One region of the Nonomuraea sp. NPDC050643 genome, then DNA from elsewhere that is predicted to be linked to it. Evidence: riboswitches for the same ligand, from Rfam matches in the RefSeq annotation. Region 1 holds a riboswitch; each other region holds the start of a gene.
What was found. Region 1 has a riboswitch for cobalamin ahead of AB0I15_RS42015 (ribonucleoside-diphosphate reductase subunit alpha). Riboswitches for the same ligand answer to the same signal wherever they lie in the genome.
Positions count from the first base shown of each region.

Region 2: it holds a riboswitch for cobalamin, as region 1 does, so the genes downstream of both, AB0I15_RS05245 (CbtB-domain containing protein) here and AB0I15_RS42015 (ribonucleoside-diphosphate reductase subunit alpha) in region 1, are expected to answer to the same signal.
Region 3: it holds a riboswitch for cobalamin, as region 1 does, so the genes downstream of both, cobN (cobaltochelatase subunit CobN) here and AB0I15_RS42015 (ribonucleoside-diphosphate reductase subunit alpha) in region 1, are expected to answer to the same signal.

Region 1 is NZ_JBFAIM010000044.1:14,853-20,421, forward strand. It holds gene glmS (glutamine--fructose-6-phosphate transaminase (isomerizing)) at 1-1,342, shown strand, start outside; gene AB0I15_RS42000 (SAM-dependent methyltransferase) at 1,403-2,185, shown strand; gene AB0I15_RS42005 (hypothetical protein) at 2,266-2,655, shown strand; gene AB0I15_RS42010 (tripartite tricarboxylate transporter substrate-binding protein) at 2,832-3,713, shown strand; cobalamin riboswitch at 3,718-3,914, shown strand; gene AB0I15_RS42015 (ribonucleoside-diphosphate reductase subunit alpha) at 4,025-5,569, shown strand, end outside.
Region 2 is NZ_JBFAIM010000003.1:226,017-231,585, reverse strand. It holds gene AB0I15_RS05265 (PfkB family carbohydrate kinase) at 1-582, shown strand, start outside; gene AB0I15_RS05260 (LacI family DNA-binding transcriptional regulator) at 613-1,761, shown strand; gene AB0I15_RS05255 (chorismate mutase) at 1,793-2,164, opposite strand; gene AB0I15_RS05250 (4-hydroxybenzoate 3-monooxygenase) at 2,210-3,385, opposite strand; cobalamin riboswitch at 3,606-3,735, shown strand; gene AB0I15_RS05245 (CbtB-domain containing protein) at 3,768-3,959, shown strand; gene AB0I15_RS05240 (CbtA family protein) at 3,968-4,720, shown strand; gene AB0I15_RS05235 (histidine phosphatase family protein) at 4,725-5,357, shown strand; gene AB0I15_RS05230 (VWA domain-containing protein) at 5,354-5,569, shown strand, end outside.
Region 3 is NZ_JBFAIM010000003.1:216,625-222,193, forward strand. It holds gene AB0I15_RS05205 (precorrin-8X methylmutase) at 1-196, opposite strand, end outside; gene AB0I15_RS05210 (precorrin-3B synthase) at 193-1,407, opposite strand; cobalamin riboswitch at 1,420-1,628, shown strand; gene cobN (cobaltochelatase subunit CobN) at 1,659-5,396, shown strand; gene AB0I15_RS05220 (cobyrinate a,c-diamide synthase) at 5,348-5,569, opposite strand, start outside.

The DNA of each region.
Region 1 (5,569 bases):
GATCGACTCCGAGCGGCCCGGCGAGGTGGTCGTGGCGCGCAACGGCAGCCCGATCGTGGTGGGCATCGGCGAGAAGGAGATGTTCGCCGCCTCCGACGTGGCCGCGCTGGTCCGCTACACGCGCCAGGTCGTGCACCTGGAGGACGGCGAGCTGGCCGTGCTCAAGGCCGACGGCTTCCACACCTTCGCCAGCGACGCCCGCGAGACGGCCAAGGAGCCGCTGACCGTCGACTGGGACGCCGGGCACTACGACACCGGCGGCTACGAGCACTACCTGCTCAAGGAGATCTCCGAGCAGCCCGAGACGATCACCCGGACCATGAGCGGCCGGCTCGACGAGCGCTTCCACGTCGCCCACCTCGGCGGGCTCAACATGGACGCCCGCGAGATGCGCGGCTTCCGGCGGGTGAAGATCATCGGCTGCGGGTCGGCCTACTACTCGGGCCAGATCGGGGCGCAGCTCATCGAGGAGCTGGCGCGCATCCCGGCCGACGCCGAGCCGGCCAGCGAGTTCCGCTACCGCAACCCGGTCGTCGACCCCGACACGCTCTACGTCGCGATCAGCCAGTCGGGCGAGACCTACGACACGCTCGCCGCCGTGCAGGAGCTCAAGCGCAAGGGCGGCCGGGTCATCGGCATCGTCAACGCCGTGGGCAGCGCCATCGCCCGCGAGGTCGACGGCGGCATCTACCTGCACGCCGGTCCCGAGGTCTCGGTGGCCTCGACCAAGGCGTTCACCTCGACCTCGGTGGCGTTCGCGCTGCTCGCGCTGCACCTGGGCCGGGTGCGCGACCTGTCGCCCGCCGACGGGCGGCGCATCGTGGAGGGCCTGCGCCGGCTGCCCGGCCAGATCGAGCAGATCATCGGACAGGGCGAGGCGATCGCCGAGCTGGCCAAGAAGTACGCCCAGCACCCGAGCATGATGTTCGTCGGCCGGGTCCGCGGCTACCCGGTGGCCAGGGAGGGCGCGCAGAAGCTCAAGGAGATCTCGTACGTGCACGCCGAGGCCTATCCGGCCAGCGAGCTCAAGCACGGCCCGCTCGCGCTGATCGGCCCCGACATGCCGACGGTCGCGATCGTCCCCGACGACGAGCTGCTCGACAAGAACCTCACCACGCTGGGCGAGATCCGTGCCCGCGGCGGCCGGGTGCTCATGGTCGGCCACCGCGAGCCCGACGCCAAGCTGGCCGACGACGTGATCGTGATCCCGAAGAACGAGATCGAGCTCGACCCGATCCTGCTCACGATCCCGCTGCAGCTCCTCGCGTACCACGCGGCCGTGGCTCTCGGCAGGGATGTGGACAAGCCTCGCAATCTAGCCAAGAGCGTCACGGTCGAGTAGTTCTCTCGAATTCGGCGCAAACTATCGTTATCTCGCTGCGGACGACATAAATTCGATACTGTGCGGCAGTTCGACCATCAGCGGCCCAATCCCGCACGCATGTACGACTACATGCTCGGCGGGAAGGACAACTTCGCGGTCGACCGCCAGGCCATCGACCAGCTCGCCGAGCTGATCCCGGAGGCGGTCGCGCTGGCCCGCGCGAACCGGGCCTTCCTGCAGCGTGCCGTACGTTATGTGACCCGCGCCGGGGTCTGCCAGTTCCTCGACCTCGGCAGCGGGCTGCCCACCCAGGGCAGCGCGCACGAGGTGGCCCCCGATGCCAGAGTGGTCTACGTCGATCATGATCCGGTGGTCGCCGCCCACGCCACGGCCCTGCTCAGGCACTCCTGCCCGGACAGGGCCTTCTTCGTCCACGCCGACCTGCTGGACGCCGCCGACGTGCTGGCCCAGGCCGTCGGCTTCCTGGACCTGAACCGGCCCGTCGGGGTGCTGCTGGTGTCGATCCTGCACTTCCTGCCCGACTCCGCGGGGCCGAGCCAGGCGATGGCGGTGCTGCGCGAGCGGATGGCGCCGGGCAGCTTCCTGGTGATCTCCCACGCCACGACGATGGGCCGGCTGGAGGACGAGGAGCGGACCACGGGCATGTACCGGAACGTGTCGGCGGGCGGCGGCACCGACCGCACCCCGGCCGAGATCCGCGCGTTCTTCGGGGATTTCCCGCTCGAGCCGCCCGGTCTCGTCCAGGCCACCGACTGGCGTCCCGACCGGCCCAAGCTGGTGGGCGACTGGTCGTTGCCCTCTTCTCTCATGGCCGGAGTCGGCAAGAAGAAGAACGGTTGAACCATTCACCATCTCCATACGTGTGATGAAGGCGAACCACGCACGTGTCGTTGTCTTCATCGGCAGATGGGAATCAGCCAATGTTCCACCGCACGCTCGCCCTGGTTTTCGGCGCCCTGCTCGGCGCCTCCCTCCTCACCGGCCCCGCATCGGCCGCGACGGACACCACCCCGCCCAGCGTCCCGACGCTTCTGACCGTCTTCGAACAGCCATTCCTCGAGTTGATGTTCAGCTACTCGCTCTCGACGGACAATGTCACGCCGAAGGCCGGCATCACGTACGAGCTGTATCTCGACGGCGTGTTCGAGAGCGACATCAACCCCTTCATCCGTCCCCAATTCCCGAACATCTCGGTGGCCTTCGCGTACGCCGACGAGCCCGGCCCCGTCACGCTCACGCTGCTGGCGGTGGACGCGGCGGGGAACAAGTCCGGGCTGAGCAACGCGATCACCGTCACAGCAGTCCAATAAAAACCCGAAAAATCACGACATCGTAGTCCAAGGCGGCGATGTGTAACTCCGCGTAATGTGTCAATAACTTCTCGTAATGGGATGCTCGGGGGAGTAGGCACATGCGGCGTCGGCGGTTCTTGGCATGGGGGCTCGGTGTGGCGGCGGGTGCCGCGGCGTGCGCGTCCGGGTGCGGCATGGAACGCGTCACCGGCGGCGCCGCGCCGCTCCTCCGCTTCTCGATCAGCCCCGGCGGGCGCCGCTGGACTCATGTGGGGGAGGCGTTCGCCGGGGCGGCCCGCGCGGCCGGGTTCGCCACCGGGGCGGGCACGACGATCACCGTGACCGGCCTGGCCGCGCTGGCCGCCGCCGAGCTCAACAACGGCCAGACCCTGCTCGACGCCGCCACCCCGCTGGCCAGGCTCAGCGGCGAGATCGAGGTCGTGGTGGTGCGCGCGGGCTCGCCTCTCAGGGACTTCGACGACTTCGGTGCCCAGCTCCTCGCCCGGCCCGGCCAGACGCCGCTGGCCGGCGGGCCGCAGGCCGAGCCCGACCACCTGCTGTTCGGCCTGATCGCCAAGGGCCTCGGCGCCGACACCCGGCAGGTCGACTACACCGGCTACCCCACCAGCACCGGAGCCGTCACCGCGCTGCTCGCCGGCAAGGTGGCCGCCGCCGCCGGCCTGCTCGCCGACTGGCGCGAGCACATCGGCAGGGGCCGCGTCGTGGCGCTGGCGGTGTCCTCGGCCGAGCGGGTCCCGGACCTGGACGCGCCGACGCTCCTGGAGGCCGGCGTACGGGTGGACTTCGCGGACTGGGTGGCTGCCTTCGGCCCCGACCGCATGCCCGCCGAGAGCCGCGAGCGGGCCGTCCGCATGTGCGACGAGGTGATGGACTCGCACGCGTGGCAGGCGGCCTGCCGGGCCGCGGGCTGGTTGCCGATCCCGCTCACCGGCGACGACTTCACCCGCTGGCTCGGCTCCGAGATCGAGCGCACCCGCGCCGTGCTGCGGGACCTCGGCTTGATCGACGCCACCAAGGCCACAACATGCTGGGGTAGTTGCGGGAACGGCCACTAGATGTAGGATCCTGCTCGTCGCTGGTTCGCCTTTTCGGAGGCGGAGCAAAAGGGAACCCGGTGAGATTCCGGGGCTGCCCCGCAGCGGTGAGCGGGAACGACCGCCGTCATGAGCACTGGAGAGATCCGGGAAGCGACGGCCAGTAGGAGCCTTGGAGCACGCCCGCGAGCCCGAAGACCTGCCAGCGGCATGCCGTCAGGCATGCAGTGTTCAGGGCCTCGAGGGTGGGCCAGGCGCGACGCGGCCGATCCGTGCCGTCGTGCTCTTGGCGTGCCCTCGCGGGGGAGTGAGCTCGCGAGGAGAGAGAGCACGTGACGCAGATCGTTGAGGTTGACCGCCGCCTGGCCATCGAGGAGGCCGCGGCCCGGGTGATCGCGGACCCGGCCAACTCCCGGGTCGCCGCCCGGCTGCTGGCCGAGGAGATCGCCGACGAGGCGGCCGGGCACGGGGTGCGGTCGTTCTCCGAGTCCATCGCCGCCACCCACGCGGCCGGGCTCATCCAGGACGGGCTCGCCGAGTTCGTCGCCGCGCACGCCGCCGAGCTGGACGCGCTGGTCTCGGGCGAGGCGGACGAGCGGTTCGAGTATTTCGGGCTGCGCACGGTCTACGACCGCTACCTGCTGCGCCACCCCGAGACGCGGGCGGTGCTGGAGCGGCCGCAGCACTTCTTCCTCCGCGTGGCCTGCGGTCTGTCGGAGACGGTGGCCGAGGCGGCCGAGCTGTACGCGCTCATGTCCACGCTGTCGTACCTGCCCAGCTCGCCCACCCTGTTCAACTCCGGCGCGCGCCGCCCGCAACTGTCGTCGTGCTTCCTGCTCGACTCGCCGCGCGACGAGCTGGAGGCCATCTACGACCGGTACGGGCAGGTGGCGCGCCTGTCCAAGTACGCCGGCGGCATCGGCGTCTCCTGGACCCGGGTACGCTCGCGCGGCTCCCTGATCAGGGGCACGAACGGCCACTCCAACGGCATCGTGCCCTGGCTGCGCACGCTGGACTCGTCGGTGGCGGCGGTCAACCAGGGCGGGCGGCGCAAGGGCGCGGCCTGCGTCTACCTGGAGACCTGGCACGCCGACATCGAGGAGTTCCTCGAACTGCGCGACAACACCGGCGAGGACGCCCGCCGCACCCACAACCTGAACCTGGCCAACTGGGTGCCCGACGAGTTCATGCGCCGCGTCGAGGCGGACGAGACATGGTCGCTGTTCGACCCGAAGGAGGTGCCCGACCTCACCGACCTGTACGGGGAGGCGTTCACGGCCGCGTACCGCGCGTACGAGGCCGAGGGCCGTTTCACCCGCCAGATCCCCGCCCGGACCCTGTACGGCCGCATGATGCGCACGCTCGCCCAGACCGGCAACGGCTGGATGACGTTCAAGGACGCCGCCAACCGCACCTCCAACCAGACCGCCCGCCCCGGGAACGTCATCCACCTGTCGAACCTGTGCACCGAGATCCTCGAGGTCACCAGCGACGCCGAGACCGCGGTCTGCAACCTCGGCTCGGTCAACCTGGCCGCGCACCTGACCGGCGGCGAGATCGACTGGGACCGGCTGCGCGCGACCGTCCGCACGGCCGTGCGCTTCCTCGACCGCACCATCGACCTCGGCTTCTACCCGACGCCCGAGGCGGAGGCGGCCAACAAGCGCTGGCGGCCGATCGGGCTCGGCGTGATGGGGCTGGCGGACGTGTTCTTCACGCTGCGGCTGCCGTTCGACTCGCCGCGGGCGCTGGAGCTGTCCACCAGGATCGCCGAGGAGATCGCGCTGGCCGCGTACGACACCTCGGCCGACCTGGCCGTCGAGCGCGGGCGGCACCCGTCGTACGCCGACACGCGGGCGGCCGGGGGAGTGCTGCAC
Region 2 (5,569 bases), on a different contig from region 1:
AACGGCGGAGGCGTCACCGTGCAGGAGCCTCTCGTGCTCGACGACGACCTGCTCCGCTACGCCGGCGGCTTCGACCTCGTGCATTCGAGCGTCTACTCGCGCAGCGAATCCGAGCTGCCCAGGCTGGGCACGCTGGTCAGCTTCGACCTGTCCAGCGAGGACGACCACCGCTCCCCCGCCTACCTCGACCGCGTCTGCCCGCATGCCGACCTGGTGCTGCTGTCCTGCTCCCACCTCAGCGAGGAGGCCACCGCCGGCCTGCTCGCCGAGGCCGTACGGCGCGGCGCCCGGCTGGCGCTCGGCACCCGCGGCGTGCACGGCGCGATCGCCCACGACGGCGAGGTCACGCTGTCGGCCCCGGCCAGCCTGGCGCAGGGCATCGTGGACACGATGGGCTGCGGCGACGCGTTCCTGTCCGGGTTCGCGGTGTCGCTGCTGCGCGACGGCTGGAGCAGGGCCGCACCGGCCCGGCCTGCCATGATCGAGCGGGCGCTGCGGCTGGGCGCGGAGACGGCTCGCGGACAATGCTTCGTCGAAGGCGCTTTCGGTCACGGCCGGCCGACGCCCGTGACTAGCATTTGATGGGCCTATCAGGAACAAGGGACGAGGACCATGCCAGCTGACCGCGGCCAGGCCGGCCCGACGATCTCCGAGGTGGCCGCCGAGGCCGGCGTCGGCCGCGCCACGGCGGCCCGCACACTCGGCGGCTACGGCTACGTCAGCCCCGAGCTGCGGGCGCGGGTGCTCGCGGCGGCCGAGAAGCTGGGCTACCGGGCCAACGCGCTCGCGCGGAGCATGTCCACCGGGGTGAGTCACACGCTCGGCGTGATCGTGGCCGACATCGGCAACCCGTTCTTCGCGGGGCTGCTACGGGGCATCTCCGACACCTCGCGGGAGCGGGGGTTCGACGTGATCGTGCTGAGCACGTACGAGAACCTGGGGCAGGAGGTCGCGGCCACCAACGTGCTGATCGACAAGCGCGTGGACGGCGTCATCGTGGCCTCCGCCGCCCTCGACCGCGACCAGGTCGCCCACCTCAGGGCGGCCATCGACCGGGGCATCCCCGTCGTGCTCGTCGACCGCGCGGTGGCCGCGCTCGACCTCGACGCGGTCGTCATCGACAACCGTGAGGCGGCGCGCGAGGCCGTCGAGGTGCTCGTCGCGGCCGGGCACCGGCGCATCGGGTTCGTCTGGGGGCCGCCGGTGGCGCAGGCGCCGGCCACCAGGCGCGAACTGCTGGCGGCGGCCTCCCGCAACCTCTGGACCGACGGCGAGCGGCTGCGCGGCTACCTCGACGCGCTCGACGACGCGCACATCCCGTTCGATCCCGACCTGGTGATGGTGGGGCCGAAGACCGAGCAGCGGGTGGTGGGCGAGGTGAGCCGCATGCTGGCGCTGCCCGACCGCGTCACGGCCGTGTTCTGCACCGAGACCGACGGCATGACGGGCTCACTGCGCGCCCTGCGGAAGGCCGGGCTGTCCTATCCGGACGACGTGGCGCTGATCGGGTTCGACGACAGCGCGTGGGCGGCGGTCATGGAGCCGCCGCTGACGATGATCGCGCAGCCGGTGCACGAACTGGGGGCGAAGGCCGCCGCGGTGCTGCTCGACATCCTGGGCGGGGCCGAGCCCGCCCGCGAGATGCACACGCTGCGCTCCCGCCTCATCCAGCGCTCTTCGGTGGCGCCCCCGAGGCCGGTGCCGCCGGGGCAGGAGCCCCCGGGGCAGGTGCCGTTTCCGGCGGAGAGTCGCGACCCGTAGCCGTCCGCGCGCTGTGCCTTCCTCGGGCGTGTCAGTTGGCCGCGCTGCGGCGCAGGCCCGGTCCGGCGCCCGAGTCGTTCGCGCGTGCCGCCGCGATTAACTCGTGGTGCCGGACGACCTCGGCGATGATGAAATTCAGGAATCTCTCGGCGAAGACGGGGTCGAGTTTCGACTCCTCGGCGAGACTGCGCAACCGCCGTATTTGCCGCGCCTCCCGCTCCGGATCCGCCGGGGGCAGCTCATATTCGGCCTTCAGCCGGCCGACCTCCTGGGTGCACTTGAACCGCTCCGCGAGCAGGTGGACGAGGGCGGCATCGAGATTGTCGATGCTGTCGCGCAGCCGTTGCAGCTCTCTACGGACGTACGCATCCTGGTCAGGCTGATCCGCGGAGGAGTTTCCCATAAGGGTTTTTTACCACAATGCGACAATTGCTTAGATTGTGAAAATTCAGCCGCCGGCCATCAGGTCGGCGAAGGCGCGGGCGGCGGCGCCGGAGGTGAACAGCCGGTCCAGGCGGGCTCGCGCGAGCCGGTGCCGGAACGGTCCGGCGAGCGTGGCGTCGCCGGAGTCGTGCATCATCTCGGTCATCCAGCGGGAGAACTCCTGGTGGTTCCACACCCGCTTGAGACAGGTGGCCGAGTACGCGGCCAGCGGCCCGTCGTCGCCGTCGCGCACGGCCGCGCGGAGCGCGTGAGCGAGCACGTTCGCGTCGGCGATCGCCAGGTTCATCCCCTTGCCGCCCATGGGGGTGATGATGTGGGCGGCATCGCCGACCAGGAACAGGCGGCCGTACCGCATGGGGTCGACGACGAAGCTGCGCATCTCCACCACGGCCTTCTCCGTGATCGGCCCCGTGGGCAGGCCGTCGTCGCCCAGCCGCAGGCGTAACTGGGCCCAGACGCGCTCGTCGGTCCACTCGCCGAGCGCGTCGCCCGCCGGGCACTGGAGGTAGTAACGGCTCGCCCGCGGCCCGCGCGCGAACTGCGCCGCGAACCCGGCCGCGTGGATCCCGAAGAGCGGGTGCCGTGGCGGTGGCGCGTCGGCCAGCACGGTGAACCAGCCGATGCCGTGGTCGTAGGTGTACGTGGTCAGCTCCCCGTCCGGCACGCCGGCCCGGCTGATGCCGTGGAAGCCGTCGCAGCCCGCGACGTATCCGCAGGCGATCTCGTACGCCGCGCCGCCGGGATCGCGGTAGGTGACCCTCGGCGCGCCGCCGCTCCCGACGTCGTGGGGCATCACCTCGGCCGCGTCGAACCGCAGGTCCCCGCCGCCCGCCAGGAAGGCCCCGATGAGCCGGCCCACGAGCACCTGCTGTGGCACGATCCGCCCCGTCCTGCCGCCGGCCAGGGTGGGCAGGTCGAGGAAGTGCGGCTCGCCGTCCACCCGGATCTCCAGGAGACCGTCGTGCGGCATGCCCGCCAGCACCGAGTCTCCCAGGCCCCAGTCCTCGTACACCCGCGCGCCGTCGTGCTCCAGCACGCCCGCCCGCTGCCGCTGCTCCACATAGGACCGGCTCTGCCGCTCCAGCACCACGCACGCGACCCCGGCCCGCAGGAGCAGGTTGCCCAGGGTCAGGCCGGCCGGACCGGCTCCGATGATGACGACCTCGGTGCTCTCGCTCATGCGGCACTCCTTCGCCGATCGGCCCACTGGTCGGCATCCGACACCAAGATCGACCCATCCGCAAGCCCCCGGCACAACCGCTCGCTCCGCCTGCGCCCGGCCAGACGGACCTGCGACCACGGCGGCCAGCGCTCAGCCGGGCGAGACCGGCGATGATCTCGGCCGGAATCTCTTGCGCACCGCGGAGTCCCGTCATGTGGGAGGTGTTTGACGCGAACAGGAGGAAAGGATACGTTCCGGTAGATTTCACGGTTGTCCAAGGGAAATCCGGTGAGATGCCGGTGCGGACGCGCCACTGTATCCGGGACGTAGATCCCGGGAGCCAGGTCGCTTGGAGACCGTGACCTCGCGAAATGGGACGCGTCACCCTGAGGAGGCTCGTATGAGTGGTCTGGCCACTCCTTCCACCGTCATCCCCTTCCCCCGTCTGCGTCGCTGGCTGCTGTCCGTGCCGCTGCTGCTGCTCGTCGCCTACCTGGTGCTGATGGACAACGGCGCCATCTCCCAGACCGGCGCGTTCCTGCACGAGCTGATGCACGACGGGCGTCATCTGCTCGGCGTGCCCTGCCACTAGAGCGCGGCATGGTACGCACCCTCCTGGTCAGGGGCCTGCTTCTGGGGCTGCTGGCCGGACTCATCGCGGGCGGCTTCGCCTTCGCCTTCGGGGAGCCGCGCGTGGACAGCGCGATCGCCCTGGAAGAGGCGGCCGCCGCCACAGCGCACGAAGAGGCTCCCGACCACAGCCATGGCGAGGAGGCCGAGGTCAGCAGGCCGGCGCAGAAGGCCGGGCTGTTCCTCGCCACCGGGCTCTACGGACTCGCCGTGGGCGGGATCTTCGCCCTCGTGTACGCCGGACTGCGCGGCCGGGTCGGCCCTCGTACCGACGGGCCGCTGGCCCTGGCGGCGGCGGGGACGGCGTTCGTGGCGGTCATCCTCGTACCGTTCGTGAAATATCCAGCCAACCCTCCGGCCGTCGGAGACCCCGAGACCATCAACAGCCGGACCCTGCTCTACGTGGTCATGATCCTCGTCGGCCTGGCCGCGACGGCGATCGCGGTGGCCACGGCCCGGCGCGTCACGGCGGGGCCGTGGGCGCGGTGGGTCGCGACGGCGCTGGCGTTCCTCGTGCCGGTGGTGGCGGCCTGGGCGCTGCTGCCGTCGATCAACGAGGTGCCGGACGGCTTCCCCGCCACACTCCTGTGGGAGTTCCGGCTCGCCTCGCTCGGCACGCAGCTCGTCTTCTGGGCGGCGTTCGGCGTGCTGTTCGGCTGGGTGAGCGACAGGGCGGCGCGCGCCACGGCGTCCGCTCCCGTCGGCGCCGCGCCGGGCGGCTGACCCGGTGCTGTTCGTCCGGCTCGCCACGACGCCGGGGATGCGGACCGCCTGCTTCCCCGCCGACGAGGACGCCGACCCGGCGAGCCTGTCCAGGGCCGCCGCCCTGCGCCTGCCCGCGGGCACGGCGTGGGTCGCGCCGGCCCCGGCGGCCCGGCAGACGGCCGCCGCCATGGGGCTGGAGCCGCGCGTCGTGGCGGCGCTCGCCGAGGCGGACTGCGGCCGATGGCGCGGACTGCCGTACGGGCGGGTCGCCGAGGAGGAACCGGAGGCGCTGGCGCGATGGCTGGCCGACCCGGAGGCGGCGCCACACGGCGGCGAGAGCCTGGCGGCGATGGCGGCGCGGGTGGCGGGATGGCTCGACACGATGCGTGAAAGACCCGAGGGGGTGGTCGTCTGCGACGTGGGCGTCATCCGAGCGGCACTCGCACACGCATCAACGACCACCGCCATTGCCGCCACACCACACGCCCCGAACACCACCGCCCTGACCACCACACCCCACGCGCCGGGGAGTGTTGCTTCGCTTGCGCTCCTTGGTGCCGCGCGGTTCGACCTTGCGCCCCTGTCCACCACCGAACTGACCCACGCGCGGGACGGCTGGCGGGTCGCCCACGTCAACAGGAAGGTCGTGTCTTGATCGTCACCTATCCCTTCAGCGCCGTCGTCGGGCTCGGCGACCTGAAGCTGGCCCTGGTGCTCAACGCCGTCTCCCCCAGAGTCGGCGGGGTGCTCGTACGCGGGGAGAAGGGGACGGCCAAGTCCACCATCGTGCGGGCGCTGGCGGCCCAGCTCCCGGCCGTGGACGTGGTGCCCGGCTGCCGGTTCGCGTGCGACCCGGCAGCCCCCGAC
Region 3 (5,569 bases), on a different contig from region 1:
GGGCCTCCCGGGCCCGCCGGACCACCTGGGGGGACCAGGCCAGGTCCCTGACGAGGTCGGTCATGCCGCAGGCGTGGATCATCCGTACCGCGACCTGGGCCACGTCGGGTGGCAGGGCGGTGAGGTCGGTCTCGGCGCGGATGGTCGCGAACGAGCGCCGGTAGATCTCGGCGCCGTCGCGAAGGTAGTCGGTCACTGCTGCCTTTCCTGGTATCCGTCGCCGGTGGCGACCATCTGGGTGACCTCGCCGGGCGGGAGCCCGCAGCGTCGCTCGCATCCCGCCCAGTGGGTCGGGGTGGGGCGGGGGCCGGTCAGGCTCGCCACCCAGCGGCGGGCGTCGGCCTGGACGTCGGCGAGCGACTTCGCGCACCCCGGCCGCCCGGTGCAGGCCGTCACCCCCGCCCACGGGGACCGCGGATCGGCGCTCAGCCCGGCCTCCTCCAGCCGCCGCGCCACGTCGTCGACCTGGTCCGCCGGCAGATCCGGCACCACGACACTGCGCCAGGGCGTCAGCCGCACGGGCCCGGCCGCCGCGAGGGTCCTGGCCTGGGCGGGGGTCAGGCGGCCGAGCGGGGCCAGGACCTCCAGGGCCACGCGGCCGTCCCGCTGGGCGGTGCATCCTGGGCGGTGGGGGACGGCAGGGGACAGGGGGCTGCCGGTGGTGGTGGCGCCGCCCAGGCGGGCGGCGATGCGGGCCGGCCCGTCGGGCAACTCACCGATACGCCAGGCGGCGGCCGGCGCGGGCCCGCCCGACTGGCCTTTTTCCTGATCGCCCGGCTGATCGCCCGCTGTCGCGAGGCCGGGCGGCCGGGCGTTCGTCGGTTCGGCGCTTTGAGCGGCTCGTTCGTCGAGGAAGGCTTCGGCGGACGCGAGCATGGTGGGCACCACCGACTCGGGGGTCAGGGCGAGGCCGGAGTCCGCGCCCGCCAGCAGCAACCGGCCGTTCAGGTGGGTGACGTCCGCGTTCAGCGCCGTCATGTCGCCCGTCCCGTCGTCCAGGGCGAACAGGAAGCGACCCGGCAGCCCGGCCAGCCGGGGCCGGGCGCACAGCTCGTGGTCGAGGGCCTCGACCAGGGCCATGATCGCCCGTCCGCCCAGTGGTGAGGCGACGATGTTGCGGACCCGCTCATGGGAGGGTGACGGCAGGAGGCCCGCCGCCGCGATGCGGGCGGCGAAGGCGGCAGGGGAGCGCAGGCCGCGTACCTGGACGTTCGCCCGGGAGGTCAGCTCGATCACCCCCGTCCCGAGCTCCGCCGCGCACGCCGCCAGTTCGAGTAGCCGGGCCGGGGAGATCGCGCCGCCGGGCAGGCGGACGCGGGCCAGGGGGCCGTCGGCGGCCTGGTGTACCTGTAGCGCTCCCGGACAGGCGTCAGGGCGTACACGTCCGGGAAAGTCGGCTATGGACACGAAAAGGATGGTAACGCCTGTTCTGATGGCGGCCTCCCCTGTCGTAGGCTCCTCGGTAGGCGATGGCAAAGGGAGGAAGCCGGTGCGAATCCGGCGCGGTCCCGCCACTGTGACCGGGGAGCGAACCCCACCGCAGGCCACTGCCCGGAGACGGGTGGGAAGGCCGGGGTGAGTGCCGATCCGGGAGCCAGGAGACTCCTGCCGTCGTGACACCCGCGACCGGGGCGAGGACCCCCAGGGAGGATTGCGCCGTGCCTGGCGACAGCCGTACCGTCCTGCTGCTTTCCACCTCCGACACCGACCTGCTGAGCGCCCGCGCCAGCGGCGCGGGCTACCGGCTGGGCAACCCCGCCCGGCTGGCGGCCGAGGATCTGCCCGGCCTGCTCGAAGACGTCGATCTGGTCGTCCTACGCCTGCTCGGTGGACGCCGCGCCTGGGAAGAAGGGCTGGACGCGCTGCTGGCCGGGTCGCGGCCGGTGGTGGTGCTCGGCGGCGAGCAGGCGCCGGACGCGGAGCTGATGGAGTTGTCCACGGTCGCCGGCGGGGTCTGTGCCGAGTCCCACGCCTATCTGGCGCACGGCGGGCCCGGGAATCTGGCCGAGTTGCACGCGTTCCTGTCCGACACCGTGCTGCTGACCGGTCATGGGTTCGCGCCGCCGGTCCCCGCGCCCTCGTGGGGGCGGCTGGAGCGGGCAGCCGGTACGCGCGGCGGGCCCGTGGTGGGCGTGCTCTACTACCGGGCGCATCACATGGCGGGCAACACCTCCTTCGTCGAGACACTGTGCGCGGCCGTCGAGGCGGCGGGCGGGCAGGCGCTGCCGGTGTTCTGCTCGTCCCTGCGCACGGCCGAGCCCGAGCTGCTCGAAACCCTGCGCGCGGCCGACGCGCTGGTGGTCACCGTGCTGGCGGCGGGCGGTTCCCGACCGGCCACGGCCGGTGCGGGCGGCGACGACGAGGCGTGGGACGTGGGCGCCCTGGCGGCCCTGGACGTGCCGATCCTCCAGGGGCTCTGCCTGACGACCTCGAAGCAGGCGTGGGAGGAGAACGACGACGGCCTCTCCCCGCTGGACGCGGCCTCGCAGGTGGCGATCCCCGAGTTCGACGGGCGGATCATCACGGTGCCGTTCTCGTTCAAGGAGATCGACGAGGACGGGCTGACCGTGTACGTCGCCGACGCCGAGCGGGCCGCGCGCGTGGCGGGCATCGCCGTACGGCACGGCCTGCTGCGGCACACCCCGCCCGGCGAGCGGCGGCTGGTGGTGATGCTGTCGGCGTACCCGACCAAGCACTCCCGGGTGGGCAACGCGGTCGGCCTGGACACCCCGGCCAGCACCGTACGGCTGCTGGCCCGGCTCGCCGAGGCCGGCTACGACCTGGGCGAGGGCTTCCCCGGCGTGGCCGAGCAGGACGGCGACGCGCTCATCCACGCGCTCATCGCCGCCGGCGGGCAGGACCAGGACTGGCTGACCGAGGAGCACCTCGCGGGCAACCCGGTACGCATCTCGGCCGCCTCCTACGAGCGCTGGTACCGCACGTTGCCCGCCGGGCTGCGCGAGGAGATGGAGCGGCACTGGGGGCCGCCGCCCGGCGAGCTGTTCGTGCACGAGGGCGACATCGTGCTGGCCGCGCTGCGGGCCGGGAACCTGGTGGTGATGGTCCAGCCGCCGCGCGGTTTCGGGGAGAACCCGATCGCCATCTACCACGACCCCGACCTGCCGCCCAGCCACCACTACCTGGCCGCCTACCGCTGGCTGTCGGCCGAGTTCGGCGCGAACGCGATGGTGCACGTGGGCAAGCACGGCAACCTGGAGTGGCTGCCGGGCAAGTCGGCGGGCATGTCGGCCGCGTGCGGCACCGACGCCGCCATCGGTGACCTGCCGCTGGTCTACCCGTTCCTGGTCAACGACCCAGGAGAGGGCACGCAGGCCAAGCGGCGGGCGCACGCCGTGCTGGTGGACCACCTGGTGCCGCCCATGGCCCGCGCCGACACCTACGGCGACGTCGCCCGGCTCGAGCAGCTCATGGACGAGCACGCCACGATCGCCGCCATGGACCCGGCCAAGCTGCCCGCGATCAGGGCGCAGATCTGGACGCTGATCCAGGCCGCCCGGCTCGACCACGACCTGGGGCTGGCGGACCGGCCGCACGACACCGAGTTCGACGACTTCCTGCTGCACGTGGACGGGTGGCTGTGCGAGATCAAGGACGCGCAGATCCGTGACGGCCTGCACGTGCTCGGCCAGGCGCCCGAGGGCGAGGGGCGGGTGGATCTGGTGCTCGCGGTGCTGCGGGCGCGGCAGATGTGGTCGGGGCGCGAGACGCTGCCCGGCCTGCGCGAGGCCCTCGGCCTGGCCGAGGACGGCACGGCCGGGCTGGGCGCCGTGGACCGGGCCGAGGCCACGGCGCGTGCGCTGGTGGCGGGCATGGAGGAACACGGCTGGGCGGTGGAGGCGGCGGACGAGGTCGCCCGCGCCGTACTCGCCACGGCGGATGAGGTCGCGGACGCCGGGTTCGAGACAGCGGGCGGGGCTGTCGTCGGCGGGCACGAGGCGGTGGCCGGAGCCGTTCTCGGCGGGATCGAGGCGGTGGAGAGCGCCGGACCGGAGGGTTCTGGTGTTTTGGCCGCGCGGGAGCGGGTGGCGCTCGTCGCTCGGGTGCTCGGGTTCGCCGCCGCCGAGGTGGTGCCGCGGCTGGCCCGTACCACCGACGAGCTCGATCACATCCTGCACGCGCTCGACGGGGGCTACGTGCCCGCCGGGCCGAGCGGGTCCCCGTTGCGCGGGCTGGTCAACGTGCTGCCGACCGGCCGTAACTTCTACTCCGTCGACCCGCGCGCCGTGCCGAGCCGGCTGGCGTGGGAGACCGGGCACGCGATGGCGGAGTCGCTGCTGGAGCGCTACCGCGCCGACACCGGGGAGTGGCCGCGTTCGGTGGGACTGTCGGTCTGGGGCACCAGCGCCATGCGGACGGCGGGCGACGACGTGGCCGAGGTGCTGGCCCTGCTCGGCGTCCGTCCCGAGTGGGACGAGGCCTCGCGGCGCGTCACCCGCCTGGAGCCGATCCCGCTCGCGGAGCTCGGCCGGCCCAGGATCGACGTGACGGTACGCATCAGCGGGTTCTTCCGCGACGCCTTCCCGCACGTCGTGGCCATGCTCGACGACGCCGTACGGCTGGCGGCCGGCCTGGAGGAGCCGCACGAGGACAACTACGTGCGCGCCCACGTCGCCGCCACCGGCGGGGACGAGAGGCAGGCGACGATGCGGATCTTCGGTTCGGCGCCGGGCGCGTACGGGGCCGGGCTGCTGCCGCTCATCGACAGCCGCAACTGGCGCGACGACGCCGACCTGGCCGAGGTGTACGCGGTGTGGGGCGGCTTCGCCTACGGCCGTGACCTCGACGGCGTCGCCGCCCGGCCCCAGATGGAGGACGCCTACCGCCGGATCGCCGTGGCCGCCAAGAACGTCGACACCCGCGAGCACGACATCGCCGACTCCGACGACTACTTCCAGTACCACGGCGGCATGATCGCCACCGTACGGGCGCTCACCGGCAAGGCGCCGGCCGCGTACGTGGGCGACAGCACCCGGCCCGACGCCGTACGCACCCGGACCCTGTCGGAGGAGACCTCGCGCATCTTCCGCGCCAGGGTCGTCAACCCGCGCTGGCTGGCGGCGATGCGGCGGCACGGCTACAAGGGCGCCTTCGAGCTGGCCGCCACCGTCGACTACCTGTTCGGCTACGACGCCACCACCGGGGTCATGGCCGACTGGATGTACGACAAGCTCACCGAGACCTACGTGCTCGACCCCGAGAACCAGGCGTTCATGGCCAAGTCGAACCCGTGGGCGCTGCACGGCATCGCCGAACGCCTGCTGGAGGCCGCCGAGCGCGGCATGTGGGAGCACCCGGACCCGGAGCTGCTGCGCGGGCTGCAGGAGGTCTACCTCAAGACGGAGGGCGACCTGGAGGACGACGAGACCAACCGCTGAGCCAGCTCGGGCGTACCGGCCCAGTGCAGGTGCAGGTAGGACGCGGTCACCCGGGCGTCGCCATGGCCGTCGGCGCCGCCCGGCCAGCGGAACAACGGCTCGCCCGGGTAGGTGACGGTGGTGCGGTGGAACTCGTGGCCCCGATAGCGCTCGCCCGGCCGGGTCAGGGGCGA